Regions from separate parts of the Pseudoalteromonas marina genome, predicted to be linked through region 1. Evidence: predicted binding sites of a transcription regulator. Region 1 holds the regulator's gene; the other holds the start of a gene.

Evidence for each region. The regulator LexA, encoded in region 1, represses DNA repair genes until DNA is damaged. The targets are predictions, from matches to a motif close to TACTGTATNNNNATACAGTA.
Region 2: uvrD (DNA helicase II) is a predicted target of LexA. The motif match lies at 9,862-9,881, and genes of this name have one in related genera.

What each region holds. Positions count from the first base shown of each region.
Region 1 covers NZ_AHCB03000010.1:96,884-114,661, reverse strand. The annotation lists gene PMAN_RS14975 (COX15/CtaA family protein) at 1-810, opposite strand, end outside; gene PMAN_RS14970 (hypothetical protein) at 833-1,327, opposite strand; gene PMAN_RS14965 (SURF1 family protein) at 1,317-2,057, opposite strand; gene PMAN_RS19235 (DUF2909 domain-containing protein) at 2,072-2,383, shown strand; gene PMAN_RS14955 (cytochrome c oxidase subunit 3) at 2,283-3,158, opposite strand; gene PMAN_RS14950 (cytochrome c oxidase assembly protein) at 3,194-3,724, opposite strand; gene ctaD (cytochrome c oxidase subunit I) at 3,724-5,316, opposite strand; gene coxB (cytochrome c oxidase subunit II) at 5,316-6,458, opposite strand; gene lexA (transcriptional repressor LexA) at 6,875-7,492, opposite strand; gene PMAN_RS14930 (PaaI family thioesterase) at 7,669-8,112, shown strand; gene PMAN_RS14925 (hypothetical protein) at 8,114-8,494, opposite strand; gene PMAN_RS14920 (membrane protein) at 8,741-9,439, shown strand; gene PMAN_RS14915 (endonuclease) at 9,502-10,155, shown strand; gene PMAN_RS14910 (S41 family peptidase) at 10,302-11,918, shown strand; gene PMAN_RS14905 (hypothetical protein) at 11,918-12,289, shown strand; gene PMAN_RS14900 (LysR family transcriptional regulator) at 12,398-13,291, opposite strand; gene PMAN_RS14895 (NADPH-dependent FMN reductase) at 13,411-13,977, shown strand; gene PMAN_RS14890 (tellurite resistance TerB family protein) at 13,989-14,435, opposite strand; gene PMAN_RS14885 (hypothetical protein) at 14,532-14,894, shown strand; gene PMAN_RS14880 (hypothetical protein) at 14,900-15,493, opposite strand; gene PMAN_RS14875 (SRPBCC family protein) at 15,537-16,523, opposite strand; gene PMAN_RS14870 (DUF3360 family protein) at 16,940-17,778, shown strand, end outside.
Region 2 covers NZ_AHCB03000007.1:579,461-594,250, forward strand. The annotation lists gene PMAN_RS13875 (alpha/beta hydrolase family protein) at 1-1,779, shown strand, start outside; gene PMAN_RS13880 (response regulator transcription factor) at 1,963-2,667, shown strand; gene PMAN_RS13885 (YifB family Mg chelatase-like AAA ATPase) at 2,708-4,216, opposite strand; gene PMAN_RS13890 (trimeric intracellular cation channel family protein) at 4,251-4,865, opposite strand; tRNA gene PMAN_RS13895 (tRNA-Met) at 5,632-5,708, opposite strand; tRNA gene PMAN_RS13900 (tRNA-Met) at 5,772-5,848, opposite strand; tRNA gene PMAN_RS13905 (tRNA-Met) at 5,930-6,006, opposite strand; gene cysQ (3'(2'),5'-bisphosphate nucleotidase CysQ) at 6,143-6,946, opposite strand; gene nudE (ADP compounds hydrolase NudE) at 6,939-7,511, opposite strand; gene yrfG (GMP/IMP nucleotidase) at 7,574-8,221, shown strand; gene PMAN_RS13925 (dUTP diphosphatase) at 8,218-8,841, opposite strand; gene PMAN_RS13930 (YacL family protein) at 8,925-9,293, opposite strand; gene PMAN_RS13935 (hypothetical protein) at 9,409-9,633, opposite strand; gene uvrD (DNA helicase II) at 9,946-12,111, shown strand; gene PMAN_RS13945 (tRNA(Met) cytidine acetyltransferase TmcA domain-containing protein) at 12,089-14,161, shown strand; gene PMAN_RS13950 (hypothetical protein) at 14,262-14,790, shown strand, end outside.

The DNA.
Region 1 (17,778 bases):
AGAGTAAGCGTGACTGTAAATTTTCCACATAATAAGCGCCAAAACTATGCAGGTTACTAATGCCCAAATACGGTGTAATAAGTGAATAGACATTCTTGCTTGTTGTGAAAGCACACCAAACTCGTAGTTGCTGTGCTCAAGCGGTAACTGAAAAACACTCCTCAGTGAAAAAGGCTGAGCGTAATCACACAAAGGTAAACCATTACAGTGTGGTGCTGCGTAATTAGCCGCAAGCCAGCCGCCAAGCGCTATTTGTAAAATCAGCACAAAAAGAGCAATCAAACTTATTCCATAATACCGCTTAGCCCCCGCATCTCCGCCCATAATGGGTTTTGCTGTTAACCTTAAATACAGCAATGTAATTAGCGATAAAATACTAAAACCACCCAATAAATGCCCCATCACAATAAGTGGTTGCAGATTCATAGTGACAGTCCACATACCTAAGGCAGCTTGAAACACAACAAGTAATAGTAATAAAGATGTGAGCTTTAATGGTGTAGTTGGAAATTGACGCTTTAAAAAAGCAACAATAAACAGCGCTAAAATCATCAATCCTAAGGTGCCCGCAAAATACCTATGAATCATTTCTTTCCAGGCTTTTGCTTTTTCAAACACCATATCAGGGTAGCTTTGTGTTGCTAAAGCAATATCAGCTTCATGTTTAGGAACCGTTAAAAAGCCATAACATCCGGGCCAATCTGGGCAACCTAGCCCTGCATCACTCAAACGAGTGTATGCACCTAGTGCAACAACAACTAAAGCAAAAAGTCCGGTCAATAAAACCCAATTCTTATAATTTTTGTACATCTTTTACCTCACACTAAACGGATTAGCTTGAACGAGAATAATTAAGTAGTTTTTTTAAATCCTTCAATAGCCCTTTTTGAACTAAGCGGTTTTCTTGAGGCTTTGCTTTGTATGGGTACTCAAGTACCACAAGCCCCATATGATCAATTAAATACAAACTTGCGGGGGTCAAGCTTGCTTGCTGAGCCATTTTTTTCCATGGTAAGTCTGCTTGTGAAGGACTCCCCATAACAGCCATATCTACCTTTCCTTGATTTTTACCAAGCGCTATATACAAATTATTAAGCGCCTCAAGTTGCTCGTTACATGACGCACTGCACTCACTCGAATAATTAAGCGCTATAGTCCATAGTTTAGGATTATTTTGTTGCCAGTTTTCTAGTTTTATCTCTTCATTTAGAAATTCACCGTGATTTGTAACCGCACTAGGTAACCAATCGAATTTGAGCGCGCTATAGGCTAAAAACAAAGGGATAGCACAACAGGTTACAAACAATAAAAGGGGTTTATTTTTCATTTTTATTCCTTTTTTTACTCGCAAAAATGGCTACAACAACACATGCAAAGGCGATTAAAAACCACTGCACCGCATAGGCGTTATGTTTTTGTGGGCTCATTACAACCGCTGCGTAATGCGGTATCGCAATTTCATCACCCTCACCTTGGCGGTAAGCCATAAAGTTAACCAATGGGAAATTAGTGTGTGATTGTATAAAGCTTAAGTCGATTGATTGAATGCGTTTGGGCAAATCACCACTCGAGGTCTTATCTTCTAGGGTAAAACTACTGAGGTTATTCTCTTTAATTTGTGCTTTGACCGTAAACTCACCTTGGGGCATAACTACCGCAGGTAAAATATCCCGTGATAGCGGAGCTCTCACCCAACCTAAATTAACCAATACTGCACGCATATCATTATTTGGTTTTAACAGGACGAGTAGGTCGTAACCCACTTGTCCGTTATATACTTGATTATCTAACAACCAGTAATGTTCGCTTAAAAGTGTCCCTTTAAGCTCGACTAGTACACCGGTTTTATTCCACTGCTTTGGTAAATTTAGCAACTGCGACCAACTCATAACACCATGAGTTTGTATTTGAGCAATAGCAGTGAGCTGTTGCTGTTTTTTTTCACCTCGTTCTAATTGCCAAAAACCTAGGCGCACACATACCAGTACGACAACCACAACCATACAAATTGTGATTATTGAACTAAGCTTTTGTTTGTGCCTTAAAACTACTTGCATAAAGGGTCAACTCAGTGATTATTAAAATTATTATTGTACTGTTACTAATGTTTATACTTTTTAACTTATTTAGAGCGCTATTTATTATGGTGTCTGGGAAAACAAACGGGCGACCTATGTCTCACTTTTTAGGGCGCCGAGTGTTGTTTTCGGTTGTTGTATTAGTGGTTGCAATCGCAGCAGTTAAGCTCGGTTATATAAAGGCAAATAGCTCGCCCATAAACGTTACAGCACATATACAAACACAAATAAACACAGCCATACCACATCAACAAAATGCCAATACCAAGCAGCAGCTTGAAACGCAAAGTGCTTTTCTTTGGTAAAATGACCTTTTAATATTCGTATTAAAATGACAAATAAAAGTATGGCTCCGAGTGTGACATGCATGCCATGAAAGCCTGTAAGCAAAAAGAATGTATTACCGTACACACCGGCATCTAATGTTAAATTTAAGTCATTGTATGCATGAACGTATTCCTCTACTTGCAATGCTAAAAAGCACACGCCTAATAACACCGTAAGTCCTAAAAACACTTTCAGTGGTTTACGTTTGTTGTTTTCCATTGCAACATGAGCAAAATGTAACGTGACCGATGAAGCGATTAAAATTAACGTATTGATCAATGGTAGGCCTTGCCACCCCATAGCTTGGGTTGTGTCACCGGAAGGTGTAACAACCAAAGGCCACATAGCTTCAAAGGTAGGCCACAACACTTCATTAGTCATAGCATTGTTACCCGCGCCCCCCAACCAGGGCACCGAAATCATACGTGCATAAAATAACGCACCAAAAAAGGCCATAAAAAACATAACCTCAGAAAAAATGAACCAGCTCATGCCTTGTCGAAAAGAACGATCCATTTGTGCTGAGTACAACCCTTGGCCTGACTCGTGAATAACATTTTTAAACCAGCCAAATAACATATATAAAAGAACGGCTATACCGGCATAAAGTAAATAAACACCGTTCCCCCCTTCCTTGCCAACTTCCATAACTGTTAAGCCTGCGCCTACGGCGATAAAAAACAACGCAACCGCTCCTACAATGGGCCACGGGCTTTGCTCTGGTACGTAATAATGCTCATGTTCTTGATTCATTTTACTTGCTCCTAGTTTCGCACTAGTGTTTGTTGCTAGTTATTACTGGCAACTAGTTGCTCACTAATATCAAATACGGTGTAAGACAAAGTTAGCTCTTCAACATCACTTGGAAGCGCTGTATCAACATAAAAAAGCAATTTAAATTCGAGCTCTTCCCCCGCTTTTAGGGGTTGTTGATCAAAGCAAAAGCAGGCCATTTTATGTAAATATTTTGCCGCTTTGCCTGGTGAAACAGACGGTACTGCCTGCATAACTTTATCGAGTTCACTACTATTTTTTGCGCTAAAAACGACTTCTCGCATTTCTCCGGGTTTCACAACCACACTGTACTCTTTTGATTTCACCTCAAAAGGTGCACCGCTTTGTGCATGAGTTGTAAAACTCACGCTAACGTCCCTTGTTTGCTCAATCACGCTACTTTGCTGCGCTTGCTCTAACGATGGCTTACCATTTAGCCCGGTTAAGTCACAAAACACGTCGTATAACGGCACTAAGGCAAACGCAAACGCAAACATACCTATGCTGATAATAATCAAGCGTTTAAGGAGCGGTGCGTGGGTCATTATTTAATTTCCGGTGGTGTTGAAAAGGTATGGTAAGGCGCAGGGGATTCAACTTCCCACTCTAACCCTTCAGCGCCATCCCACACTTTTGCAGGGACTTTTTCGCCGCCTCTTGCACATTTAAAAACAACCACTACAAACAACAGCTGAGATAAACCAAATGCAAAACCACCAATACTTATAATTGCGTTGAAGTCTGCAAATTGCAGTGCATAATCAGGAATACGACGAGGCATACCAGCCAAACCCACAAAATGCATTGGAAAAAACAGCACATTTACACTGACTAACGACAACCAAAAATGCCACTTAGCCAGCGTGATATTAAACATATTGCCAGTCCATTTTGGCAGCCAGTAATAAGCACCGGCCATGATTGAAAATACCGCCCCTGTCACTAACACATAATGAAAATGAGCCACTACAAAATAAGTGTCGTGGTATTGAAAATCAGCGGGAGTAATAGCAAGCATCAACCCTGAAAAACCACCTAATGTGAACAGTACTATAAAAGCAATACTGAACATCATAGGGACTTCAAAGCTAATAGAACCGCGCCACATGGTGGCTACCCAATTAAATACTTTCACGCCAGTAGGTACCGATATCAGCATTGTGGAGTACATAAAAAATAGCTCTGCAGCTACCGGCATACCGGTGGTAAACATGTGATGCGCCCACACAATAAAGCTTAACAATGCTATAGATGACGTTGCATAAACCATAGATGCATAGCCAAATAGCTTTTTGCGCGAAAAAGTAGGCACTATGGTTGAAATGATACCAAACGCTGGCAAAATCATGATGTAAACTTCGGGGTGACCAAAAAACCAAAATATATGCTGGAACATCACCGGATCGCCACCGCCGGCTGCATCAAAAAAGCTAGTCGCAAAATATTTATCGGTTAAAACCATGGTCACCGCCCCTGCCAAAACGGGCATAACAGCAATGAGTAAAAATGCCGTTATTAGCCATGTCCATACAAACAGGGGGAGTTTCATCCACGTCATGCCAGGTGCACGCAAATTAACTATAGTCACAACCACATTAATAGCACCCATAATTGAGCTAATACCCATAATGTGCACCGCAAATACAAACAAGGCAGTATTGTCGTTACTGTATGTGGTTGAAAGCGGAGCATAGAAGGTCCAGCCAAAAGCAGGACCTCCTCCAGGCATAAATAAAGAAGCAAGCAAAATTAAGAATGCGAAAGGTAAAATCCAAAAGCTCCAGTTATTCATTCTAGGTAATGCCATATCTGGCGCACCTATCATTAACGGTATCATCCAATTGGCTAATCCCGTAAAGGCAGGCATAACGGCGCCAAACACCATTATTAAACCGTGAACTGTAGTCATTTGATTAAAAAAGTGGGGATCGACCAACTGCAACCCTGGCTGAAATAATTCGGCCCTGATCACCATAGCCATGGCGCCACCAATTAAAAACATGGTCAACGAAAATATTAAATATAAACTGCCAATATCTTTATGATTTGTTGTATAAAGCCAGCGCTTGAAGCCTTTAGCTGGATGATGAGCATGATGCGCTTCATTGGCGTTTGGTTGTTCTGCTATGCTACTCATTAGTTAGCCTCCACGTCGGCATCAAGTGCTGCTTGAATCTCACTAGGCTGAATAACATCACCGGTATCGTTACCCCATGCATTTCGCTTGTAAGTAATAACCGCAGCCAATTGTTTTATAGATAACTGCTTGGCAAATGATTGCATTGCCGTACCTGGGCTCCCATGAATAAGTATGTCTATATGACCTTTGATATCGCCAAGTACAATTGGGCTGCCTTTTAGAGCCGGAAATACGCCCGGTAGCCCTAACCCCGTAGGTTGATGACATGCTGCACAACTTGCCATGTATACTTGAGCACCCAGCTCCATTAGCTCTTCTTTAGGTAATGTTTGATCAAGTAAAGCGGCATCAGCTAAAGCTGCTTGTTGCTTAGCTTTTTTAGCATCGGCCAACCATACTTTAAAGTCAGCCTCAGATTTGGCCTCTACCACAACGGGCATAAACCCGTGATCTTTACCGCACAGCTCAGCACACTGACCTCGGTAAATACCTTCTTCGTTTATGTTGGTCCATGTTTCGTTAATAAAGCCTGGATTGGCGTCTTTTTTAACGGCAAAGTCTGGTACCCACCAAGAGTGGATAACATCATCTGAGGTCATTAAAAAACGAATTTTTTGATTAATTGGCAGTACGAGGGGTTTGTCTACCTCAAGTAGATAATTTGGGTTTTTATCAGCTAAATTAGTTATTTCATCCTGAGGAGTTGCAAGCATTGAGTAAAACTCTACATCTTCTCCCATGTATTCATAATGCCATTTCCACTGTGAACCTGTAACTTTAATTGTTAAGTCGGCTTTACTGGCATCTTCCATCGCTATTAACGTTTTTGTAGCTGGCACTGCCATAGCAATTAAAATAACAAATGGAATGGCGGTCCAAAGAATTTCTACTTTGGTGCTTTCGTGGAATTGAGCGGGAACCGCTCCTTTAGATTTGCGATGATGAATGAGTGCCCAAAGCATAATGGCAAACACTATTATCCCAATCACACAACATATAAAAAATATGGTCATGTGTAATTCGTAAACATTTTCACTTATATCTGTAACGCCTTTACGCATATTAAATTGGCTATTTGCCAAGGCTAACTGCGGAAAAACACACAATATAAGCCACAAGGTACAACTAAGTTTACCCATGTGACGACTCCTTTGATGCTGTTGCTAGTGCAAAGCGAAGAGGCATACGGCTTAAACGCCAATTCGTTATTTTTATTTTTTTATTAATGCCGTTTTATTTATAAAAATTGGCATTCACTGCGCTAGCAAAAGTTAATTGTGTGTGCTCAAAACTTAAAAGCGATGAGTATTGCCAGCGTCAGCTTATTAACAATTAGTTAATATTTAACCACCATGCAAGTTTTTTGTATTAAAAACAAACAATAAATATATAAAAAGTAGAGAGTTGGCTTAGTTGAACGTAGAAGAAAATGGCTCAAATCGAGAGGTGGTAAGGGCTAAGGATGAAATGAAAGAGTGTGAATAAAAAACAAACAAAATTTTAAAAATAAAAAAAGCGCACCAAAAAAGTGCGCTTTTTATAAAATAAGAAAGAACTACATCCAGTCCGCGTTACGAATTACACCCACTGCCAAGCCTTCAATGTTGAACGACTCAGTTTCAAGATCGACCTTAATTGGTGCAAACTCGTCATTTTCGGCATGAAGCAACACCTGACGACCCGCTTTTTCAATGCGTTTTACGGTTACATCGTCATCAACACGGGCAACCACAACTTGACCATTTTCAGCCACTTGTGTTTTATGCACAGCAAGTAAATCGCCATCCATAATGCCTATATCTTTCATACTCATACCGTTTACGCGCAGTAAAAAGTCGGCAGCTGGTTTAAACATTAATGGGTCAATTTTACAGTGGCTTTCAACATGTTCTTGCGCCAAAATAGGGGAACCTGCCGCAACTCGGCCAATAAGCGGTAAACCTAATTGTTCTGGCTCCTCTTCTTCAACAAGTTGAATTCCACGGCTTGCGCCAGGTTTCATTTTAATCACCCCTTTTTTGGCAAGGGCTTTTAAATGTTCCTCAGCGGCATTTGCACTTTTAAACCCTAACGTTTGTGCTATTTCGGCACGTGTAGGCGGCATACCAGTGTCTTTAATAAACACTTTAATTAATTCGAGTATTTGAGCTTGGCGTTTAGTTAATGGGCGCATACAACTGGTTTTCCATACAGTACATTTAACTGTGAGTATATACAGTTAAATAAAAATCGCAAATTTAAATTATCCGTTCAAATAGCTAAATTACTTCCTTACGTGTACATTTTAGAGGCTTTCTAAAATAGCCTATAAAAATAGTAACTTGCTACAATAAATTTAAGGAAATCTATATGAGTATTTGGTATCAACCCATTACATTAGCATTGTGTAAACAATTGGACGAAGGCATTAATGGCCAAGGGACGCTAATGAAAACCATGGGAATCGAAATAACAGAGATAGGCGACGATTACTTAGTAGCAACTATGCCTGCAATCCCTGCACACCATAACCCTATTGGCATGGTTCATGGCGGCGCAAACGTTGTACTCGCCGAAACCGTAGCGAGCTATGCTGCTAATTTTGTGGTTGATTTCACAAAGTTTTACTGTGTTGGGCAAGAAATAAGTGCAAGCCATTTAAAGGCTTCTCGCAATGGTACATTAACGGCAACAGCACGCGCATTTCATATTGGAAAACGAAGCTCTGTTTGGGAAATAAAAATCACAAACAGCCGCAACGAGCTGTGCTGCGTATCAAAAATGACCGCAGCCGTTGTTGAGCGAAAGGCGTAAGTTATTTTTCGAGAGGGTAAATTGTTATTTCCATACCCGCGCCAATAGCAGATATACGCAGTAGTGTATCTGCATGTAAAGCTTGATTAAAACACTTTGGCGACGTGCCTGACTCAAACCCTATATCAAACGTTCTACGTGAGCAGCTCAACCATTGCTTTAATGCATTGCGTGAACATGACTCAATAAGCTCACATATATGGTTTATTGCTTTGTCTGGTGATTTTACATCGCCAGCTACCTCAATACGTGCTAATTGACGGTATTCGTCTTTGTCATAATGTAAAATCGTTGCGACTTTTTTTAGGTCGGCCACCAGCACACTAATATCTTGTTTTGACTCAAGCTCTAGATCTACATTTAAAAATTGAATTTCCGACATTGTCTCGTATTTATCCTCTAATGGTTACCATGCAAACTTTAACGCAGTTTTACCTTTATACCAAATCAACACCCTATAAATAGACGTTTTATATGGTAATACTCTTATTTTAGAGTGCGATTGCTACTTACAATTGGCGCTATTGTGCTGAAACGCTATTTTAATGCACTAGTGCGACATTTTGTCGCACTCACCTTGCTCAACCATCGCGTAAAATGTCTTGTAAAAATAATAAGATAAACACACATGAAAAAAATTTTTAAACCAGCACGTAAACTTCATAAATGGTTGGGCTATTTATTAGGAATACAAATACTAGCTTGGTTGCTTGGCGGTTTGGTTATGAGCGCTATTCCGCTTGAAAAAGTACATGGTAAACACTTAGCAACACGCACCCTGGCTAACCCCTTTAAAAGCAGCGATTACGTCGCATCAATTGATAATATTGTTTCACAAGTAACTAATCCGACTAAGATAACCTTTGCGCATTTTTTATCTACCCCACTTATAACTGTAACCAGTGAAGGCAACCCTCAAAGTTTTAATGGCATTACTGGGCAACCATTTAAAGCCCCCAATAAACAGCAAATAATTGCTAATGCACACGCGCATTTACTTATTGATGCTCAACCAGTAAGTACCACTTTATTAGGTTTAGGGCCAAGAGAAAGCGGTTATAAAAAAGATGTATGGAAAGTACAATTTAACGATACATTTAGTACCACACTCTATTTGTCATCAGATACGGGCAAAGTGATTACTGTGCGCAGCACACTGTGGCGAATTTTCGATTTTTTTTGGATGCTGCATATTATGGATTACGATGAACGTGAAAACTTTAACAATCCTCTATTAATTAGCTTTGCTGCAACCAGTGTGCTTTTTTGTTTAACTGGCTTTTTACTGCTATTGCAAAACATAAGGATTAAACGCAGATTTAAATAAGTTTATGTTTGCCTGTTGAGCCAGTAAACTAGGGGCTCCTGTAGTTCACGTATGTGATGGATATGACCCGATTGATTTTGGCCTTACTGGCTTGCTGTGTCTGTTTTTCGGTATCAAGTAAAGACTTTACTCGCTTCTCTACTGCTAAAAAGCACTTAATAAAAACGCTACCGCACAATGCAAAAAGCCTGTATTGCGGTTGTGATATTAAAAAACAAGGTAAAAAACTAGTGCCAGATCCAACGGGTTGTGGCTATGTACCTCGTAATACATTTACCCGCTCAGGCAAAGTAAACCAGCGCGCTTTACGTATTGAATGGGAGCATATTGTATCGGCATGGGAGTTTGGGCATCAACTACAATGTTGGCAAAATGGTGGGCGGAAAAACTGCCGTAAAGTCAGCGAAAAATTTCGAAAAATGGAAGCTGATATAAATAACTTAGCCCCCGCAATTGGCGAAATAAATGCTGACCGCTCTAATTATCGTTTTGGCATGCTAGGTGGAGCCGCGACTCAATACGGCCAATGCGATGTAAAAGTAAACTTTAAGCAACGTGTTGTTGAGCCACCATTTTATGCCCGTAAAAAAATTGCCGACGCCTATGCTTACATGCAAAAAACCTATGGTTTAAAAATTTCAAAGCAACAACAAAAACTTTTTAATGCGTGGCAAAAGCAAGACCTAGCACTAAAAAGCACTATACAAAAAATGTAATGATATTCCCGCTAATAAGCGAACTTAAAATACTGCTTTACCAATAAAAAATGACACAATTATTTACATAAAGAAAAAGCAAAACGTTGAATAAATAATCAGGTGTTGTAGTATTTTAAACAACTTATTTACAGGAAGTACCGAATATGTTTAAAAACAACACTCTATCGCTTGCAATTATTAGCGCGCTCTCAGTTTTTGCTTTAACAGGTTGTGGTGGAGGCGGAGGTAGCAACACTACACCAGCGCCTGTCACGCCACCTACAAGTAGCACACCGACATGGACTGCCGGTGTATTTGAACCTTCAGACGAACTCAAAAACTTTTGCGAAAACCCACGTACAGGTAACGACCCGTTTAATAATAATGAGCCTTACCCTGACCAAGCTGGCTCAGCCTTATACGAAAAACTATGGCTTCGCTCATGGAGCGACGAAACATACCTGTGGTATGACGAAATAGCCGATAACGACCCTGAATCGTTCGATACCGTGGCTGACTATTTTGCTCAACTAAAAACCGAAGAGCTAACCGATTCAGGCGCTAAAAAAGATAACTTTCATTTTTCAGAACCCTCTGAAGATTACTTCCAAGAAGCACAATCGGGCGTTACCTCTGGTTATGGTATTAACTGGGCATTTATTGGTGATTCAGCCGATAGAATTTTACGTGTTGCTTACCTTGAAGATGACTCACCAGCTAGCCAAATTGGCTTTCAACGAGGCGATACCGTACTTGAAGTTGATGGCGTAAGCATTAATACCAATACCCAAGCAGGGATTGATACTTTAAACGAAGGCTTATTTAGCCCAACCAACGGTGATTCACATACAATTGTTGTTCGCAGTAACGACGGCACGGAAAAAACATTTAACGTCACAGCGGGTAACATTGAGCAAACGCCTGTTCAAAATGTAAAAACGATTGTAACAAGCAATAACACGCGCGTTGGTTATATGCAGTTTAATAGTCATATAGGTATTGCCCAAGAAGGCCTAATTGATGCAGTAAATAAATTTAGAACCGATAACGTAGACGAACTCGTTATTGATTTTAGATACAACGGCGGCGGTTTATTAGCGCTGTCTGCGCAGCTAGCGTATATGGTGGCAGGAAGTGCCAATGTACAAAACCGCTTTTACTATCAAACGCAACAAAATGATAAACAGCCTGTCGATTCTCCATTTCCGTTTATTGACGAAGAAATAGATTACTCAACGTTTTTTAGTACTGGCGATAAATTACCTGATTTAAACTTATCTAAAGTGTATGTACTAAGTACATCAGGTACCTGTTCAGCCTCTGAAGCATTTATTAATGGCTTAAAGGGAATAGATGCAGAGGTGGTACTTATTGGCGACACAACCTGTGGTAAACCATACGGATTTACGCCTACACACAACTGTGGAACAACCTACTACACCATTCAATTTAGTGGCGTTAACAGTAAAGGCTTTGGCGAATATGCCGCAGGCTTTACCCCAACACCAACACCACAATTTAATGCCGATGTACAAGGGTGTGTTGTTAGTGATGACTTTGATAATCAACTTGGTGATAGCAACGAAAGGTTACTATCTACAGCACTTTTTCATATAGATAATAACGGCGCATGCCCAATTACAACAACAGTCGCTAATAGTAAAGTAGATGTACCAAGCTTTGCTGCTACGAGCGAAAAACTGCAGCCTTTAAACGCACCAAACGATCTTACCCGCGGTAACATGGATCTAACATGGCCTACGTTGTCTGAGGAGCAATAATGGTAAAGTTACTGACGGTACTCACTGTATTAATAAGTGTAGGGGGATGTAATAGTATGAGTAATGCCGTTGCAAAGCCTGCGCTATTAACAGAGGTTAACCCAGGCGTTATAACTGTGCTGCAACAGGCAATTATAAAAGCTAAAGGCGGTAAGCTTGTTACACTGGCCGACACCGTTTTTACCAAACGCAGTGAGTTATTACTAAGCCATGGAAATAGTAAAGATCCCAATGGCATGCCCATTATGGGCGCGCATAATATCAAGTCAGAAAAGTTTGTTTTGCAAATTATTGGCGAGCAATGCGTGCTGTATTACCCTAAAAAAGATCTCACTATTGAGCTTAAAAACGTAAGTTGTAAAGCACAGTAATTTAATAACGAAAAAGGCTTACAACTTATTGTTGTGCGCCTTTTTATTGTAAAACTATAAAAAATGCTGATTGCCAAAAAATAACTCGATCGGGAACCCTTCAGTTTTTTATTTAGCAAGTTTATTAAAATGCGCCTTTAATAAGCCTGCAAAAGCTTGTACTTTCGCGGTGCGATGCACTAAATGATGGGTCACTAACCACACATCGGTGGGCCAATTTAATTCACTATGTAGCACAGGAACCAAATCGCTATATTGCGCTGCTACATCATGTTGTAAACCACCAATCCCTAAGCCTTTAATAATCGCGCGTGTAGCCTCGGCAGTTTCTGATACACGTAATTTGATTTGCGATGCAGGAATGTTTTCGTCTGCCCAAGCAAAATAAGGTACGCGCGCATTATATCCCGCCACTCCTGATACAAAATTATGCTGCAATAAATCACCTAATGATTTAGGCATACCATGCTTTGTAATGTAACGTTTGTTAGCATACAAACCCGATGTAAGCTTTGCTAAGTGCTGAGCAATGTAATCCCCTTCATCAGGTTTAGGGCCTGCACGAAGCGCAATATGTGCTTGCCCGTGATCGAGCCGCAAGCGTTTTTGCTCCAAAATAACTTCAAGCTGCACTTGTGGGTGTAATGCCTGAAATTGCTCACATACATCACCCATAACATCAATAAACCCACTCACCGTAGTAAGTAATAAACTTCCGCGTAAAGTACTGTCGGCAGCGGCAATATCGTTATGTAGCTGTTCGAGCGAGGTATCTATAGTTTGCGCTGTCGCAAATAATTTAGCGCCAATTTCAGTTACCTTGTAACCACGAGCATGGCGATGAAACAAGCGGGTATCTAGGTTTTTTTCAAGGCTGTTAATTCGTCTTAACACAGTGCTGTGGTGCACATTAAGTGCCTCTGCTGCAGCTGTAAGTGTGCCAAGCCGCGCCACTTCAAAGGCCACTTTTACGTCTTGCCAGTCATCAAATTTAATTGCCATGCGCTCTGCCTTTAACTTGTGTGCATATATGCACATAAGTGTTGCGTTTATTTGGGTTTTCTACAAGTAAAAGTTTGCTACATTAGGTATGTAACTTAAAACATAAAAAGGCCAAACTCATGTCAGCACCAAAAATTATCGCGCTTGCGGGCAGCTTACGTAAAGAAAGCTTTAATCAAAAACTTATTAATGAAGCAGCACGTTTTGCTCTGCAAACAGGTGCTGAAGTAGAAGTTATTCAGTTAAACGAGTTAGATATTCCACTATTTAACGAAGATATTGAAGCACAAGGCACACCCGCTGATGCACAACGTTTAAAAGACAAACTTCGCTCTGCAGATGGTATTTTACTGGCAAGCCCAGAGTATAACGGCTCGATCACTGCGCCGTTAAAAAACGCTATAGACTGGGCTTCACGCACTGAGCAAGGTGCAGTACCGGCGTTTCGTAATAAAGTTGTGGCCTTATTTGCTACTTCACCGGGTGGATTAGGAGGTTTACGCGGTTTAAACCACGTACGTGATATTTTAAGCGGCATTGGTTCGTTAGTGCTTGCCGACCAACTTGCTGTACCGTCTGCGTTTTCTGTTTTTGATGACAATGGCCAAATTAGCGACCCAGAAATAGCTGATAAAGTATCTTCGCTTGCTCATCAATTAGTCAGTGTTGCAAGCAAATTAAAGTAACCTTATACGCTTTACTTTTGCTTTGTCGCCGCTATTTTTGCGGCGATAAAATCAACATGCGTTACATATAATAGACCCGCTATTTTACGTATTACGTACTCTTCTTGTGGGTCTATTTCACCGTCTGCGTAGGCTAAACGCCACAGCAATTCTATTATCTCTATTCGCTCTGCCGCACTGCAATGCTCATTAATCTGTTTTGAAAACTGAAAGTAATCAATTGCGCCATCTAAACTACTTGCTGCATTGGTAGTGAGTTCTTCAACCTCAGAATCTGTTAAATTAAAATACTTTTTTAAGGTTACAGTCAGGGTGTGTTGTTCATCATGGTCGAGCTTGGTATCTGCACGCATCACTTCAATTAGCAACGCTGCTACCGCCGTTTTTAAATCGTGTGGCTCTATACTTGGCGCTGGATCATCGAATGCTGTAAAAAGCTGTTTTATTTGTTTGAACATCACATTATCTCTTTTGGTGTTAGACTTAACGTACATAAACCGAACTTGTATGAGTATTTAATGGGTATTAAGTTCGCAAATTAAAGGATACATTTTATGAAAGGGTTATATTCACCGCGCTTTATCATTAGTTGCGTACTGGTGGGCCTTTCGAATACAGGCACTGCACTGGCCGACACCGTCGAAAAAGAAAAATCATACGACTTTGATAACAAAGTTCATTATTATCAAACCAAAATTGACAACAGCAATTATAAAATAGAAATACAATCAGACGATTACAAACACTTTGCTAATCAAAGTATGTTTTTACTGCGCCATGCAGACAGGTTATGCCGTGGTAACACCTTTATGTTAAAAGTGCTTGAAGGCGTGCAAGAGTACGAACGTTTTCCTACTAAACCACGCGCTTATCAACCACCTTTAACCGTTTTATTGCAATGCGAAAAGCCTGAATAATAAATTTACTCTTCGTATCCCCATGGTGCAGCGGGTGGCGTAATAGGTTTAGTTAAATCAAAGTCCACCTTAAACTCGCGCCCTTGGCGAATTAACCGATACGTAAATACCTCAGGATAAATATACATTTGCCATGTATTACCTGCCGACTGTTCAATGCCTTGTGCTACAAATAATTCTTTAGAGTATTGATCGGCCGGGAAAGACTGCATTTGTGCAAAACCCGCATCAAGTGTATGACCGCCATACATAGTAGAAGCGTCGTCTGTGCCATCTTTATGGCGATGATCATGCTTTAAGCTCAAACCACTGCCCGTTTTAGTAATGATCCACGTACGCGATGCATCATCACCCACATGAAATGGCACTTGTAGCTCGCTATCAGTACATTTACGTACATGCATAACTAACTTTTTATTATCAAATGAGCTTGGGCCTTTTGCGTTATCTACGCTTACTTTACCCTCAAACGCTTTCCCACAATACGCTGCTATATTATTAAAAAATGCATCGTGTGTTGGTATAGATACTAAAGGCGCAGGGCGCGCAATAGCAGCTGATGAAGCAAGTAATAACGTTGCTGCCGTTAATAATTTCATAAAGTACTCTTATAATAGTTTTTTAATACCATAGCGGTTTAAGTTAATAATGGGAAATAGCTGCGACAAGTGGCTTTTCTGCTCTGTTTTTCATTAATGTTAAAAGTGAATAATGGAAGTCTTTAAAAATAACCTCTCCCCATATACGCGAATAAACACCAAAATTTGTATTATCTTGCACGGTCGTTTTTAAAGTTAAAATGGTATTGCCGCTTTTATCTTCACTTAACGCATACCCACCGTAAAGAGGTGAAAAGTATTCGCCGCCTAGTTTTACATGTTTATCGAGTGCATCATCGGGAATAGCATCAGGGTCTATGTCAAACCTATAAAGCATCTGTTTATTTGGCTGCCAATCAGTAATCACTTCTTTAAATGCAACTCCTTTTTGCCATTTACTGGTTCTAATTGCACCAACACCCGTAGCATTCATATTTGCCTCTAAAGGTTTAGGTACACCGATTAAATGGGTAAGCGAAAATGGCAATTCTTGTGGCTCTATGGTGCTTACATTTGCAAGCTGCTGCCACACATGGTTTATAGGCGCTTCAATAATTATAGAGTTGGTGACTTCGTACGTTTTTGATAAGTGTAAATAATTTACCTCAATAGGTGAGAGCAACACAGGAAGTAAAGCGATTGAAAGTAAAGGCCTATTAGCGTTTTTTATTTGACGATTTTTAATAAAGCCTGCCAATAAACCACCTATACTTGCAAAGATCATAAAGGCAGGCAAAGCCATTGCCACACAAATACTGCCTTCAAGCAGTGTAATAACGCTTACAAGTAAAAAAACAAAAATTGGCTGCCAAGCAATAGTCACCATTTGCCTTTTAGTTAATGTATTTGAGCTTTTAAATTCAAAATGAATACGAATATAACCAATTGCAACGGGCACTAAAAACATAAATGAAATGGATACAAGGCTACTTAAATTATAAGTATCAAGCAGCTCTACAAACAGCCGCATAAATATGCCGTAAAGCGTACCGAGTAAAATACCAATTGATTTAGGGGAGTTGAATTGCATCTCTATTCTTTATTGTTGTTATTAACAATCAGAAAGTAACAGATGTATTATTCCACCACAAATAAAACAAAATTAACGGCTCCCGCAAACAAATAGCTTGAAATAAAACAACTTTAACAACCACTAAGACTAAAGGATAATAACCTGCCGTTAACACGATACTATTTCTGCAAATAGCTCTGAGCATCTTTAATGACATATTCAAGAGCATGATCTATATAAACTTTTAATCATTTTCTGTAATTTATGACTTTTAGTGTAAAGCTGTTTTTTAAATTAACTGTATTAAAAACAACCATACACGACCTTTTGCCTATACATTCCTGAGTAAAAGCTGATCTACCCTGCCCCTTCACTATTCATTTGCTTTAACAAAAGCCGTATTAATAAATAAGCAACGAGTAACAGGAGGGACTATGTCAGTAACCCCAAAGGGTCACAACTCAGATCACAAAAGTACATTGCACGACAATACCAACAGCTATCAAAACAACCATAAACCCAGTTCAGAGTTTAATACCCGTGACGAATACCTAGAGCACGAGCTACAAATTATGCAGCCCAAGCGCTGGCGGCCTAATTTACCCTTTAGAGACTACCGCTTTGAATTTGAAGATACTATTCCAGCCATGGCGGGCACTATTGGTAAAGTGGTTATGGTAGGTGCTATTGCCGCTACATTTGCAGCGCCACTAGGTTTAAGCGATGCGTTTGTGTTAGAGAACGTACGCTATGAATTACTGATTGTTTCTATTTTTATTATTTTGTTTTCGGGCTTTATTTTACCTACCGCTAACTTAGCGGGTACTCATGGCCCACTTATTCCACTTATTCCTATTGTGGTTGCCGCTGGCGGCCATCCTATGGCGTTTGGCTTACTGATTGGTGCCTTTGGCTTTATTTTAGCCATAACCAAAGGAGGGAGCTTGCTGGCACGCTTAACAAGTAAAGGCGTGTGCGGGGGCTTACTTATATATTTAGGCTTTATTGGCACAATTTCGCAGGTTAAAAAACTGTTTGCATGGGCTGAGGCCATTGATATGGCGCACATTGCATTTATTGTTATTTTGGCGACCATTTTATTGTATGCGTTACTTGAGCACTTTAAAAAGCGCTGGTTAGCTGTGCCGCTTAGCTGCCTTATTGGCGGTGTGGTTGCATTTGCACTCGGTGCGCCGTTTGAATTTAATACCGCGCCGGGCTTACCAAATATGAACCCAGCTTATTGGTGGGGCGAAAACACAGGTTGGATGCT
Region 2 (14,790 bases), on a different contig from region 1:
ACTGTATATCGATTTGAAGATGGACAACCAAGCAATATTATTTGGAGCCCAGATAATCAGTACTTAGTGTATTTATTAAAGGGTGAGCTTAAACAACTTAATCGAAAAAGTTTAGCCATTAAAACACTGGCAAACGACTTAGCCGGCGCCAGTGGCTTCACCTTTTTTAACGACACCAGCCTAGTATTTAGCTGGTCAAAATCACCAGAGAGTAGCAACAACTTAACCAAGCATTATAAAGGCCTTCAAGATCGTTGGTCATATGCGCGCACTACCAGCCAACTTTATATGCTTGATACTAAAAGTGGCTTAACAAAAGCACTTAGCCAAGGCCCGCTTTCTCATAGCTTTGAAGATTTAAATAGTACGCGTGGAAAAATATTAATGAGCCGTTCGGTTATGGCCATGCAAGCGTCTACTCACCCTGAGACAGAGCTCGTTGAGCTGGATATAAAATCAAACAAGCTCTTGTCACTTGGTAAATTTAAAACATTTAACCAAGCAAAATACGCAAACAAAGACGTGTATGTTGTTGCAGGCCCCGACTTTAAAAATGGCGCTGGCAGAGCGTTGCCAAAGTCAATGCTTGCTAATAACTACGACGGACAGCTTTACCTGTTAACTAACAACGGTAAAAATGTTACTGCGCTCAGTAAACAATTTGACCCATCAATTGGTCAGCTAAGCGTGTTAGAAAGCGGCGATGCGGTACTTAAAGTGACCGAAAAAGACACTCAGCCATTGTATCTATTCGACCTCAGTAAGCAGCGCTTTAAAAAGTTAAATACCAATGTGGATATTGTAGAAAAATTTAGCGTTTCACATGGGCGCAATTCACAAGTGTTAATCACCGGCACAAGTGCTTTAGCACCGCAACAGCTCAAACGCCTTAATATCAGTAAAAACAAAACCGATCTTATTTGGGATTCAAAACCAATTGCTTATGCTAATACAACAATACCCACCCTTGAAGAGTTTAACTTTACTAATAAAAGTGGCGTTGAAATAACCGGGCGTGTTTATGTGCCAAGTAACCTAGATAAAACTAAAAAGTACCCTGCACTTGTTTATTATTACGGTGGTACATCACCTGTTACCCGCAGTTTTACTGGCCGTTACCCATTTAACTTATGGGCCGAAAACGGCTATGTGGTTTATGTAGTGCAACCTACCGGCGCGACAGGTTTTGGACAAAAGTTCTCAGCACAACACGTCAATGCATGGGGTGATTACACCGCCGACGATATTATCGAAGGAACACAGGCTTTTTTGAAACAATACGACTACGTAGATAACACTAAGGTCGGTAATTTAGGTGCCTCTTATGGTGGCTTTATGACCATGCTATTGGCAACAAAAACCGATTTATTTAGCGCTTCTATTTCCCATGCCGGTATTTCAAACTTAACCTCTTATTGGGGCGAAGGGTGGTGGGGCTACTTATACTCTGGTGAAGCATCTAAAAACAGCTTCCCATGGAATAACGCCGATCTGTATAGCCAACATAGCCCAGTGTTTCATGCAGACAAAGTAACTACACCATTACTGCTTATTCACGGTGACAGTGATACTAACGTACCCGTAGGCGAAAGCTTAACAATGTACACCGCACTTAAACTACTAAATAAAGACGTGGAGCTTATTGAGTATAAAGGCGCCGATCATCAAATTTTTGCGCGCGATAAGCGCTTTAACTGGTGGAATACTATGTTGGCATATTTTGATAAAAAACTAAAAGACGAACCACAATGGTGGGATTCAATGTACGAGAATAAGTAATTTAAACCGGAATTTTATATCTTTATGAAAAGCGCCCTTGAATATGGGGCGCTTTTTTGATTTTTTATAATTATTTTAATATTTTTGAAATATTAAGTTACTTAAAACTAGCATGTAACCCCTTCTCAGTATTTACCTAATGGTGCTACCATACAAAGCTACAAGCATTTAAAATAAAGTACTATGGCTATTAATGTTTTATTGGTTGAAGACGATGAAATACTCGTTAAACGCATTCAAAATCACTTTGCAGAGACCGAATTTACAATAGAAGTAGACTCAACTGGCGCTGATGCATTGAGCATCGTTAGGCAGCGAGTAAACCTGCGTGATGCATTTACCCTCGCTATTATTGATATTGTACTGCCTAAAATAGACGGCCTTCAGCTCGCCAAAGAACTTAACACACTAACAGATATTGGTGTTATTGTGCTTTCTAGTCGTGATTCACAAGCAGATCGAATAGCAGGCCTTGCCCAAGGTGCTGACGACTATATTTGTAAGCCTGTTGACTTGCTTGAGCTTGAACTGCGCATGCGCGCTTTATATAAACGCGTTGCCGTTAATATGGATAGCGACGAAAGTGAAGAGTTTATTGAATACGCCGACTTTAAATTACACCCCGATAATCGCACCCTTATTACCTCCTCGGGTGTTGAATCACGTTTGACTGAAGCAGAGCACAAAGTACTTATTTGCTTAATAAGTAATGCAGGTAAAGCCACTTCACGTGAAAAAATATCTGAAGAAATAGGCCAACCAGATTGGAGCCCTAACGATCGTACAGTCGATGTTCTTATTGGTCGATTACGTAAAAAACTAAACGATGAAAAAGATCAAAAGCGTATTGTCACAGTCCGTGGCAAAGGCTACATGCTCTCTATATAGCTGTTAAAAAGCGGTTTACGCTATTCATACTCAACTCTGGTTACTTGGTGAGTTGAGCAATTAAGCGTTCAAAGGCTCTGTAATTTAATGCCTCTTTTAAATCGTCTAAACTAATTTTTTCATTCCCTTTTAAATCACTAATCGTACGCGCTACTTTAATAACTCTATGGTAAGAGCGCGGCGATAAAGACAGCTTTTCACTGGCCTTAGCTAAAAACTGCAGCTCTGCTGGGGCAAGCTCACAGTAAATACTCATTTCTTTATTATTTAGCCGCGCATTCACTTTGCCTTGGCGTTTTAACTGTATGTAATAAGCTGCTTCTACCCGTGCACGCACTTGTGCGCTGGTTTCTTCTTGCTTAGTGCTTTGCAGCTCCACGCTGGTTAACCGTGGTAGCTCTATTTGCAAATCAATACGGTCAACAAATGGGCCTGATACACGAGATAAATAACGTATAACTTGATCGGGTGTTGCTCTTTTATCGGTGTGGCTTCCAGTAGGACTGGGGTTTAACGCTGTAATGAGCTGAAACTGTGCAGGAAACTCCATTTGCCGCGCCGCACGCGAAATAGTTACCGTACCGGTTTCCATTGGCTCACGAAGGGAGTCGAGTACTTTACGCTCAAACTCTGGTAGTTCATCTAAAAATAATACCCCATTGTGTGCCAGCGAAATTTCACCCGGCTTAGGGTTTGATGACCCCCCCACTAATGCAACCGCCGAGCAGGTATGATGAGGATTACGAAAAGGGCGTTGCCGCCAGTTTGTTAAATCGATTGAATGACCAATAATTGAATAAAGTGCAGCAGTTGAAAGCGCCTCATCATCAGACATAGCCGGCATTATTGTGGCCATTCGCTGAGCAAGCATTGATTTACCGGTTCCCGGTGGACCTAAAAATAGCATGTTGTGACCGCCTGCAGCAGCTATTTCTAATACACGTTTAGCCCCGGGCTGGCCCTTTACGTCGCTCAAATCGAGTAAAAAGTCAGGTGACTGCGTACAGTCTGGATACTCTATATTTAACGGCAACGGCTGCTGGTTTAGTAAATCACCCCATACTTCTTGAATCGAACTTACCGCTTTGCGCTTTACGCCATTTACAAGGCTTGCCAGGCTATCATTAGCTATGGGTAAAAAACAGCAGCGGTTTTGTTCTTTAGCTGCAAGCACAGAGGGCAAAATAGCATTTACTCCACGTACCTCACCGTTGAGTGCAAGCTCACCGTAAAACTCATATTTATGAATATCAGGGCACACTATTTGCCCTGATGCTACCAAAATGCCTACGGCAATGGCCAAATCAAACCGGCCACCGTCTTTGGGTAAATCAGCTGGGGCTAAATTAACAGTAATGCGTTGATCAGGGAAACCAAATTGAGAGTTTTCAAGCGCGCTGCGCACTCTGTCTTTTGACTCTTTAACAGAGGCTTCGGGAAGGCCTACAATGTGGAATGCGGGTAAACCAGTTCCTAAGTGAACCTCTACAATAACTTCAGGGGCATTAATACCTACCTGAGCACGAGAATATATACGAGCTAATGACATTCCTTATCCTAATCAATCCTATGATTAAGTAAGTTTAGTCAGGATATTTAAAAACGTGTAATGTGATTTTCCATTTTATTGCTGAAAAACGTAAGAATAATGTCATCAACATTGCCAATACCATCGCCAGCTCAGTCACAAATGAAAAATACATACTAAGTGTATAAACAATACCACCCGCAATACAGGTAATGGCATAGAGCTCTCCTTTTAACAGCATAGGGATTTCGCGGGCGAGTACATCACGTATTAAGCCTCCAAAACAAGCCGTTATGACTCCCATTATGATTGCTGTCATTTCTGGCATGCCTGCAAGTAGTGCTTTTTGAGTGCCCATTACAGCAAAAAAAGCCAAGCCGAATGCGTCTGCTATTTGAAGTGTGTAATACGGAATAGATTTTTGCTTATTAATAAGCCGAGATGTAATAAGTACAGCAGCTAAAATAGCAAAAAAATAGCTTTGATCATGTAGCCAAAATACAGGAACGTCTAGAATCACATCGCGAACAGTTCCCCCACCAATAGCGGTCACTGTTGCTAATACTACCACCCCAAAACCATCCATTTTTTTCTCGTAGGCCACTAATGTGCCTGAAATAGCAAACACAGCAATGCCGATTAAATCAAACCAGTGATACAGTTCTGTCATGTAAAAGTACACTTAAAAATATTTCAGCCGTTTTAACATACCCAGCACGAGGTGTTAAGTAATAACGAATTTAAAATGATTGGTATAGTATATGTGGTAAATGTAATAACAGCTTTGCTATTAAGAATTACTGAATTTTAGACATAAAAAACATGCTTTTAGCATATCACTTTAATAGTGCTTTTATTTCAGTGGTTGCGGGAGCCTGAGCTTATAGAAAGTGAACCGACGACCTTTGCTGGCTAATGGAGAGCTGAGACCGACGAGCTATCCATTTCACTAAATTTCAGGCATAAAAAAACACGCTTTTAGCGTGTTACTTTAATAGTGCTTTTTATTTCTCAGTGGTTGCGGGAGCCGAATTTTAATAGATGGCCTTTGCTGGCTAATGGAGAGCTGAGACCGACGAGCTACCCATTTCACTGAATTTCAGGCATAAAAAACACGCTTTTAGCGTGTTACTTTAATAGTGCTTTTATTTCAGTGGTTGCGGGAGCCGGATTTTAATAGATGGCCTTTGCTAGCTAATGAAGAGCTGAGACCGACGAGCTACCCATTTCACTAAATTTCAGGCATAAAAAAACACGCTTTAGGCGTGTTGCTTTACTATATCTGTTTATTTCAGTGGTTGCGGGAGCCGGATTTGAACCGACGACCTTTGCTAGCTAATGGAGAGCTGAGACCGACGAGCTACCCATTTCACTGAATTTCAGGCATAAAAAAACACGCTTTTAGCGTGTTACTTTGTATAGTGCTTTTATTTCAGTGGTTGCGGGAGCCGGATTTGAACCGACGACCTTCGGGTTATGAGCCCGACGAGCTACCAGGCTGCTCCATCCCGCGCCTGAAATATGCATACTTATTTAACGTTGCTTACATTACAACGTGGCGTCCAATTTAAGAAATTGGTTGCGGGAGCCGGATTTGAACCGACGACCTTCGGGTTATGAGCCCGACGAGCTACCAGGCTGCTCCATCCCGCGCCTGTATATTTAAAGTCTATCGACTACTTAATTTAATCTCTTAAGTTAGAGTTTACAGTAACCTCACCCCATAAAGGAAATTGGTTGCGGGAGCCGGATTTGAACCGACGACCTTCGGGTTATGAGCCCGACGAGCTACCAGGCTGCTCCATCCCGCGCCTGTAATTTCTTTAAAACATTTTCGTAATATTTACGAGCCTGCCTTGAAGAGAGCGCTACTATATAGGAATAAACTTATAATGCAAGGCTTTAACTACCTAAAACTGTTCAAGTGAACAAAAAGCAATCAAAACTCTATTCTATACTCGCTCTTTGGTGAGGAGTAATCATTTTTTGAAACTCCCAATCAGGGTGCCCCATTACAATAAAGTCTGGGTTTTCAGTGCTCTCGCGTTGGTTATAGGTTAAAGGGTTAAACTCTGCATCAGTAATGCAACCGCCCGCTTCTTCTACAATAACTTGTGAAGCCCCTGTGTCCCACTCACCTGTTGGGCCTATTCTTAAAAAGCAGTCCGCTTTACCCTCAGCAACAATACATGCTTTTAACGAGCACGAACCAACCGCAATGGTTGTAAATTGGCTATTTAAGTATTGACTCACCGACTCAATTTTCTGACGGCGACTTACCGCTAGTGTTAAACTTTCAGGCGGAGCTACGTATATTCGTGTGTCGCTCTTTTCTTCACGCTTAAAAGCACCATTTTTAGCACTCGCAAAGTAAGTAATACCTTTCGACGGCCAATGAATTACACCCAACACAGGGTGGTTATTTTCAATAAGCGCAATGTTTACCGCAAAATCACCACTTTCTAAAATAAATTCACCTGTGCCATCCATGGGATCAAGTAACCAATAACGCTGCCAATCTTGCCTATCGGCTAATGCAGGAATAGGTGTTTCTTCCGACATAATAGGAATATCGGGCGCAAGTGCCTTTAAGCCTGCAACAAGCACATCATTTGCAGCTAAATCGGCTTTAGTTACTGGTGTGTGGTCTGATTTTTCTTGTTGGCCAATATCATCTTTTTTGTATATAGCCATAATGGCATCGCCTGCACGTTCGGCTAATTCAATACAAGGTTCTAATAATTTATTCATCGGCAGCTCCAGATGCTAAGTACTTATCTAATAATAGCAAAGCGGCAACACTTCGTGCTTCGGTAAAATCATCTTGCTCTAATAATGACTGCCATTGCGTTAATGGCCACTTAACAACAACTAAAGGCTCAGGCTCGTCGCCTGGAAGTGTTTGCGGATATAATTGCTTAGCAAATAAAATATGCATGGTGGCATTAAAATAACTAGGTGCCATAGTCACTGTTTTTAATGGTTTAAAAAAGTCTGCGCCAAAACCTACTTCTTCTTTAAGTTCTCTATTAGCAGCTTGCTCTGGTGTTTCGCCTGGGTCGATCAGTCCTTTAGGAAAGCCTAGCTGGTAGTCATTGGTGCCCGCGCAATACTCACGCACTAGCAGCATTTCGTTATCAGCCGTTATAGGCACAATCATTACAGCGCCTCTGCCACCACCTCGAATACGTTCATACTGACGCTCTTCGTCATTCGAAAATTTTAGCTCTAAAGATTCCACAGTAAATAGGCGACTTTTAGCGACAACATTATTACTTAGGATTTGAGGAGGTGTTGGATGCTTTTTCTGTGTCATTGGCGTTAATTTGCTATCATGGCAGTTGTGCTTAATCATAAACTTTTCACAGGGAAAAGCCCATGCTAAATTGGTCAAAAATCGATACCGTTTTACTTGATATGGACGGAACACTCCTCGATTTACATTATGACAGCCATTTTTGGTTAACTGTTCTTCCACAGCAACACGCCTTAGCGAAAAATATAAGCCTGAGCGAAGCAAAAGAAGATATTTTTAAACGCTACCAAGCTGTAAGCGGCCAAATTGAGTGGTACTGCTTAGATTATTGGGAAGATCAGCTTAAATTACCGATTATGGATTTAAAGCGAGAAACACAGCACCTTATAAAAGTTCGTGACGACGTGCCCTATTTTTTAACGGAACTAAAAAAAGCAGGAAAAGAGCTTATATTGCTTACCAACGCACACCCAGAAAACGTCATGATGAAATTTGAACACACCGCAATCGATAATTATTTAGATGGTGTAGTGTCGACTCATGAATATGGCGTAAGTAAAGAGCAGCAAAGTTTATGGCACCAAGTACAAAATGATTTAGGATTTAACAAAACACGTACTTTATTTGTTGATGACAGCGTAGCTGTATTAAATGCCGCAAAAGAATACGGCATTGGACACTTACTTGCGGTTGCCAACCCCGACAGTCAGCAACCACACAACGAAATAGCCGATTACTTAAATGTAACCGACTACCGCACTATTATTTAGCTTTTAGGGTAACGTGCCTCAAGGCCTTGATAAACTAACTTTGCGAAGTCTGCATGTTCGGTATCAAGGCTTTTAACTACTTCCACTAAGTGCTCGTTATCTTCTTGCCCGTTCCACACTTTAATGTAGCTACCGTCTTTATAACCATGGTCTTGGCGAAAAAAGTTTAAGGTATTTTTACCAACATAACCACGGTATAAATCGTCAATATCCATGCCCATTTGTGCCATACAACCGGCAAATGCTGATGCATTAAACGCTTTATCTGCAACAGCAGATGCCGCAAGTATTTCTAACGTTTGTTTAAAGTCATCAGCTTGCTGTACTTGGCTCAACTCACTTTCTAATTGCTTTGCTAAGTCTTGATAGCTTGTTTTTCCGTCAATACGTAGCGACAAACCAAAGTGAAAAATATCAACCAATTCTAAAATAACTTGCTCGGTATCGGGTGTTTGTTTTTTCCACCACTTCCAGCCATGATGATCTAGCATTTCGGCACACTCAACCCAAATAGCGCGATACCATTCAAACCCTTGTGTAAACCATTGTTCATGCACTTTTGTATTCATGGCGTTTTGCATTTCTAGCATGACTACTAGCTTATTTAAATTGGCAGACATATCAATTCCTGTCGTTTTTTAGTTGTTATAATAATACAGAGAAAGCGCTGTTTTTGCATTTGCTATGTCTGTTTTAATTATTTTTATCGATTACTGGTAAACTCATACCACGACTCGATTAAATCAATAAAGTCTTCAAAACCACAACCACTGCTTAAGTCGTTCTCTTCAAGCATTAAATCATCATCTTGATAGGCAATTAAGTCTTCGCTGTCTTGGTGCAGAGCATGAGCCTCAAATAAGGCCTCATCTTTAGATAAAATTAAATCTATTTCTTGGCCTTTTAGAGTGACTGGCTCAAAACTCGTTTTGACAGACACAATAAGTGCTTGCACCATAGCGACTTTGTCTTTGCCAATTTCTTCGTTTAACCAACGACCTATTATTGCGTGTTCGCTGCTTATTTTAATTCGTAAACCACTAATAGGGTCACGTATAAATTGATATTCCATAGCTATTACTTATTAAACGTTAATAACGCGATTATACCCGTAAATTAGCTGTAACGCCGACCCTAAAAAACAAAATAGCGCCATTGGGCGCTATTTTTGTAAAACGTTTAAATACCTAACTTCGCGAGCGGTATCGTGCCGCATCTATTATCGACCATAAATAAATAATAGGTACTAATACAAAACCAACGAGTACATAAATAAGTGCGTAACTTATAACAATAGCTAGCGCAAAAAATATAGCCGCTAAAATACGCCCTTGTACTAGTTGTCCTAAACCAGGAAAAAATATATTACACAATGCAGCAATCACATTACCGCCAGACCCTTGATCAGCCATACTCACCTCTGTAGTTAATTAATTTTAAATTTTAGTTATCTACTTACTATCACACTTTATGCCAATTTATTAAAGCTTAAAAATCAGTTAGTTAAATTACGACTCACTAATTGCTTTGGTATTTTTTACTAAATATAGGTCAATTTGATTATTTTTATTATTAATCTTAGTCACTTATCCATGCCAAAAACTATCCAGCTGATTGGTTTTAGAGGCTATTTTTATAATAGCTGTTCATAAAAACAGTATTTTATTTAGCCTTACAAAAACACCTGTTATACTGCCCTCAATATTGATTAAAAAGGCGTAACGATGGACGTTTCAGAATTACTCGACGGCTTAAATGACAAACAACGCGATGCCGTTGCAGCCCCATTACAAAACATGCTGGTATTGGCCGGTGCTGGGTCTGGTAAAACACGAGTGTTAGTTCATCGTATCGCGTGGCTTATGCAAGTTGAACAAGCATCAGCTTATAGTATTTTTGCGGTAACTTTTACCAATAAAGCAGCTAAAGAAATGCGTACCCGCGTTGAAGAAACCTTAAAAGCACCGGTTGGCGGGATGTGGATTGGTACTTTCCATGGTTTATCACACCGTATTTTACGCGCTCATCACCGTGAAGCTAACTTACCAGAAGCCTTTCAAATTTTAGATTCTGATGACCAACTTCGTATGATCAAGCGCTTGTTAAAATCAATGAATATTGATGATAAAAAGTGGCCTGCAAAACAGTTTGGTTGGTACATAAGCGCTAAAAAAGACGAAGCACTTCGCCCTAAAGATATTCAAGCTTATGATATAAACGAGCAAATGATGCTGCGTGTATATGCCGCCTACCAGGAAGCGTGTGACAGGGCTGGTTTGGTCGATTTTGCTGAAATACTGCTACGCAGCTATGAAGTATTAAAAAATAACCCGACGTTACTTCGCCACTACCAACAGCGCTTTGCCCACATGCTAGTAGACGAGTTTCAAGATACTAATACCATTCAGTACGCATGGTTAAAGTTACTTGCAGGCGACACAAGCAGCATAATGATTGTTGGCGACGACGACCAAAGTATTTACGGCTGGCGCGGAGCTAAAATAGAAAACATAAAACGCTTTTTAACTGACTTTGATGCTGAAACCATTCGCCTTGAACAAAACTACCGTTCAACCGCAACTATTCTTAAAGCATCTAATGCGCTTATAAAAAATAACTCCGAGCGTATGGGGAAAAGCTTATGGACCGACGGTAACGAAGGCGAGCCTATATCAATTTATGCCGCCTTTAACGAGCTAGACGAAGCCCGCTTTGTGAGTAGCAAATTACGTAGCTGGTTAAATGCAGGTAACGCGTTGCAAGACGCCGCTATTTTATACCGTAGTAACGCGCAATCTCGTGTACTCGAGGAAGCCATGCTGCAAGAAGGCTTAAAATATCGCATTTACGGTGGTATGCGATTCTTCGAGCGTCAAGAAATTAAAGATGCGCTATCGTACTTACGCTTAGTAGGTAATCGCCAAGACGATGCCGCATTTGAGCGTGTAATTAATACTCCTGCTCGCGGTATTGGCGATAAAACATTAAGTCATATACGTGATTGCGCTCGTGCTGAGTCACTTCCGCTTTGGTACGCAGCTAAAGCTATTGTTGAACAACAGCACTTATCAGGCCGAGCAGCTGGCGCTGTAACAAAGTTTGTAGAACTTGTTGAGCACATTGAAGACAAAATTAGCGATCTTACTTTACAAGAACAAGCTAAATATACAATTCAAACCTCTGGCCTTATGGCTATGTACCAAGCTGAAAAAGGCGAAAAAGGCCGTGCCCGCGTAGAAAACTTAGAAGAGCTTATAAGTGCATGCGATCAGTACGAACTCCCTGAAGAAGAAGAGTTTAGCTCACCACTACAAGGCTTTTTAGCCTATACCTCGCTTGAATCTGGTGAAGGCCAAGCGGATGAGCACGAAGACGCGGTACAAATGATGACGCTTCACTCAGCTAAAGGCTTAGAGTTCCCGCTTGTGTTTATGGTGGGCGTTGAAGAAGGCATGTTCCCTTCGCAGCAAAGTAATGAAGAGTCTGGCCGCTTAGAAGAAGAACGCCGCCTTTGTTATGTAGGCATGACCCGTGCAATGGATAAACTATACATTAGCCATGCCGAAAGCCGCCGCCTTTATGGACAAGAGAAATACCATAGTCCTTCACGTTTCTTACGCGAAATCCCTGAAGACTGCGTAGAAGAAATTCGTATTAAAACGCAAGTTTCGCGACCACCGGCAGCAGGGCGCTTTAGTGCATCGGTAAGCCATGCCGCCTTTGAAGACAGCGGCTTTAACTTAGGTCAACGTGTACTGCATGCTAAGTTTGGTATTGGCACGGTACTTAACTATGAAGGTAGCGGTGCACAATCGCGTGTACAGGTAAACTTTGATGACTTAGGCAGCAAATGGTTAGTAACGGCTTATGCACGATTACAAGCTGTATAAAGCTCACATAAACTCACTAGAAAAAACACTGGTTGGCGCTCATCATCGCCAACTGGTGCTTGTTACTGGCAGTACTGCCTGGTGCTACGAGCTGTTAGGTGAATTACTTCAACCTGAAAACACACTCGTCGTTTCTAAAAATACCAGACTAAATAACGCGCAGTGGCCTAATCGTACTCATCAAATTTTAGGGCAAGAATATTCTCACGCCGTATACGATGGCTTTAGTGGCTTGCACCCTGATAAATTAGCAGCTATTGCAGGTACGGTAAAAGCAGGCGGTATTTTATATTTACTGCTACCAGAGCTAAGCGAGCTTTCAACTTGGCCAGATCCTGCGCTAAGCACAGTGCAGTCTCACGGGCATAAAGTAAGCTATAGCTTTTTTAATGAACGCATTGCCCGCGTTGTGCAACCGTTACCCGCTTATCACTTTAGTGAATTACATGGCTGTACAGGTAATATCAGCAGAGAAAGCTCTACCAATAAAATAGATTTTGAACCGCAACAGCATTGTGTAGAAAATATAATTAAAGTGGCTCATGGTCGCGCCAATCGCCCTTTACTCATTAATGCCGACAGAGGTCGTGGTAAATCAGCAGCGCTTGGACTTGCTGCCGCCAAGCTTATCGATAAAAAAATACTACTTTGCAGTACACAATTTAAAGCCACTCATAGCAGCTTTAAACATTTAAGTAATGAGTTAAACATACCCTTCGATGGTAAAAGTAAGCAACTTGCTAATTTGCAGTATATCGCTCCAGATTCATTATTAGACTCGTTGCCAGAGTGTGATTTATTACTTGTTGACGAGGCGGCTGCTATTCCAGTTCCTCTGTTATTAAAAATGCTAAAACAGTATCCGCGCATTGTATTTGCAAGTACTTTAGTAGGTTATGAGGGTAATGGTAGAGGCTATACAATTAGGTTTAGTCAGTACATTAAAGCAAAGTATAAAGCCGCTAATATTATCACACTTGATGAACCGTTAAGGTTTGCAAAAGCCGACCCGCTAGAGCGCCATATACGCACTTTGCTCGCACTCGAAGCACAGTACGAAGAAATACAAAGCAATGGCTTAAATAACCTAGTCCACAGTGAAATTACTCAGCAACAACTCACAAATGACGAGCTGTTACTTGAGCAGGTTATTGCATTACTTGCCTTAGCACATTACCAAAGTAACGTTAACGATTTACGCCAACTACTTGATGCACCCTCACAACGATTGTTCATAACCCAAACACATAATCACGTAGTGGGGGTGTGTTTAGTTACAATAGAAGGCGGGTTACCCCTCGAGCTAACTGAGCAGGTGCTTAAAGGTGAACGCCGCCCACAAGGGCACCTAATGGCACAAACTCTCTCGCAGCTAAGCAGTGATCCCCAGTGCCTTACCCAACTCTCTGCTCGAGTAGTAAGAATTGCTGTTGCCCCTAATCTTCACAGCCAAGGAGTAGGTAAAGCCTTACTGAGTTTTTGCGAATCAAGAGTAAGTAATGAGTGCCATTGGTTTGGTGCTAGTTTTGGCGCTACGGCTGAGTTATTAAAATTTTGGCAAAGCCAAGGGTTTAGCACTATAAAGCTGGGTTATCAAAAAGATAAAAGCACTGGCGAGCATTCAGCACTCGTTGTGAAATGTTTAAACAACAATACGGGTACACTGAAACTATTAAAAGCTGAATTTCAAACCGATATATTTTATGCTTTACTCACACACTTTAAACACCTTGATTGGCAGCTTGTAAATGTACTTATTTCCTCGTTTACAGATAGACCTATCAGTTCAGACATCAAAAAACGTTTAATACGACAACTTAATAATCACTTTTCTCGATTTAGTATTACAGCTACTATTTGGCAAGTTGTAACTCTGGCACCCTCTGTTGTTAATTGTTTAACGCAAAGTGATAAGCAACTATTAATTAGCTTAATTTTGCAAAATGAAAGCGATACAAACGTCATTGAGCAATTAAATATACAAGGCAAAAAAGAGCTTGAAACATGCTTTAAACAAGCAGTGTTAAAACTAGCTAAAGCCATCAAATAACTCACCCCCTTAATACAATGATTAATTACCAGAGTTACTTAAGCTATTTGGTAGATTTGTTCTATTCTTAATACATTAATGGGTAAATTAAGATAAAGGCATGGAATTAATAAACTTTAAAGTGGGCTGCAAAACCATTTCACTGAAAATACTTGATATCTTATTAACCGAGCGCTTTGATAATAATCTCACAACACTACCAAACAACAACAAAAGCTTTATTGGTGTTAAAGATTATATGGATATCCCTACGCCAGTTTTCGATTTAGGAATTATCTTAAATAATATATCAACAGAGCAAAGCAACAAACATATTTTAAAACAGCTAAGATCCTGGCAAGACAAACAAACCAAATGGTTTAATACACTCGAAACAAACCTCTTAAATCAATCAGAAAAATTAGTTATTAATGAAGCTGAGCTTCAAGACTTTATTGTTTTTTTCCAGGAGTTCAATACAGACAACCCTGATTTAAAGCTTACTATCTCACGCTTTAATGAGCCTTTTGAATTATTACTAGAACAAGCTAGAGAAGCCGTAACTGCTCACAGGCAAGGTGAACATATACAGGTAAGCTATTTACTTAGTAAGATAAAACGTAGCAGTCTTGCTCAGTTAGAGAGACTGT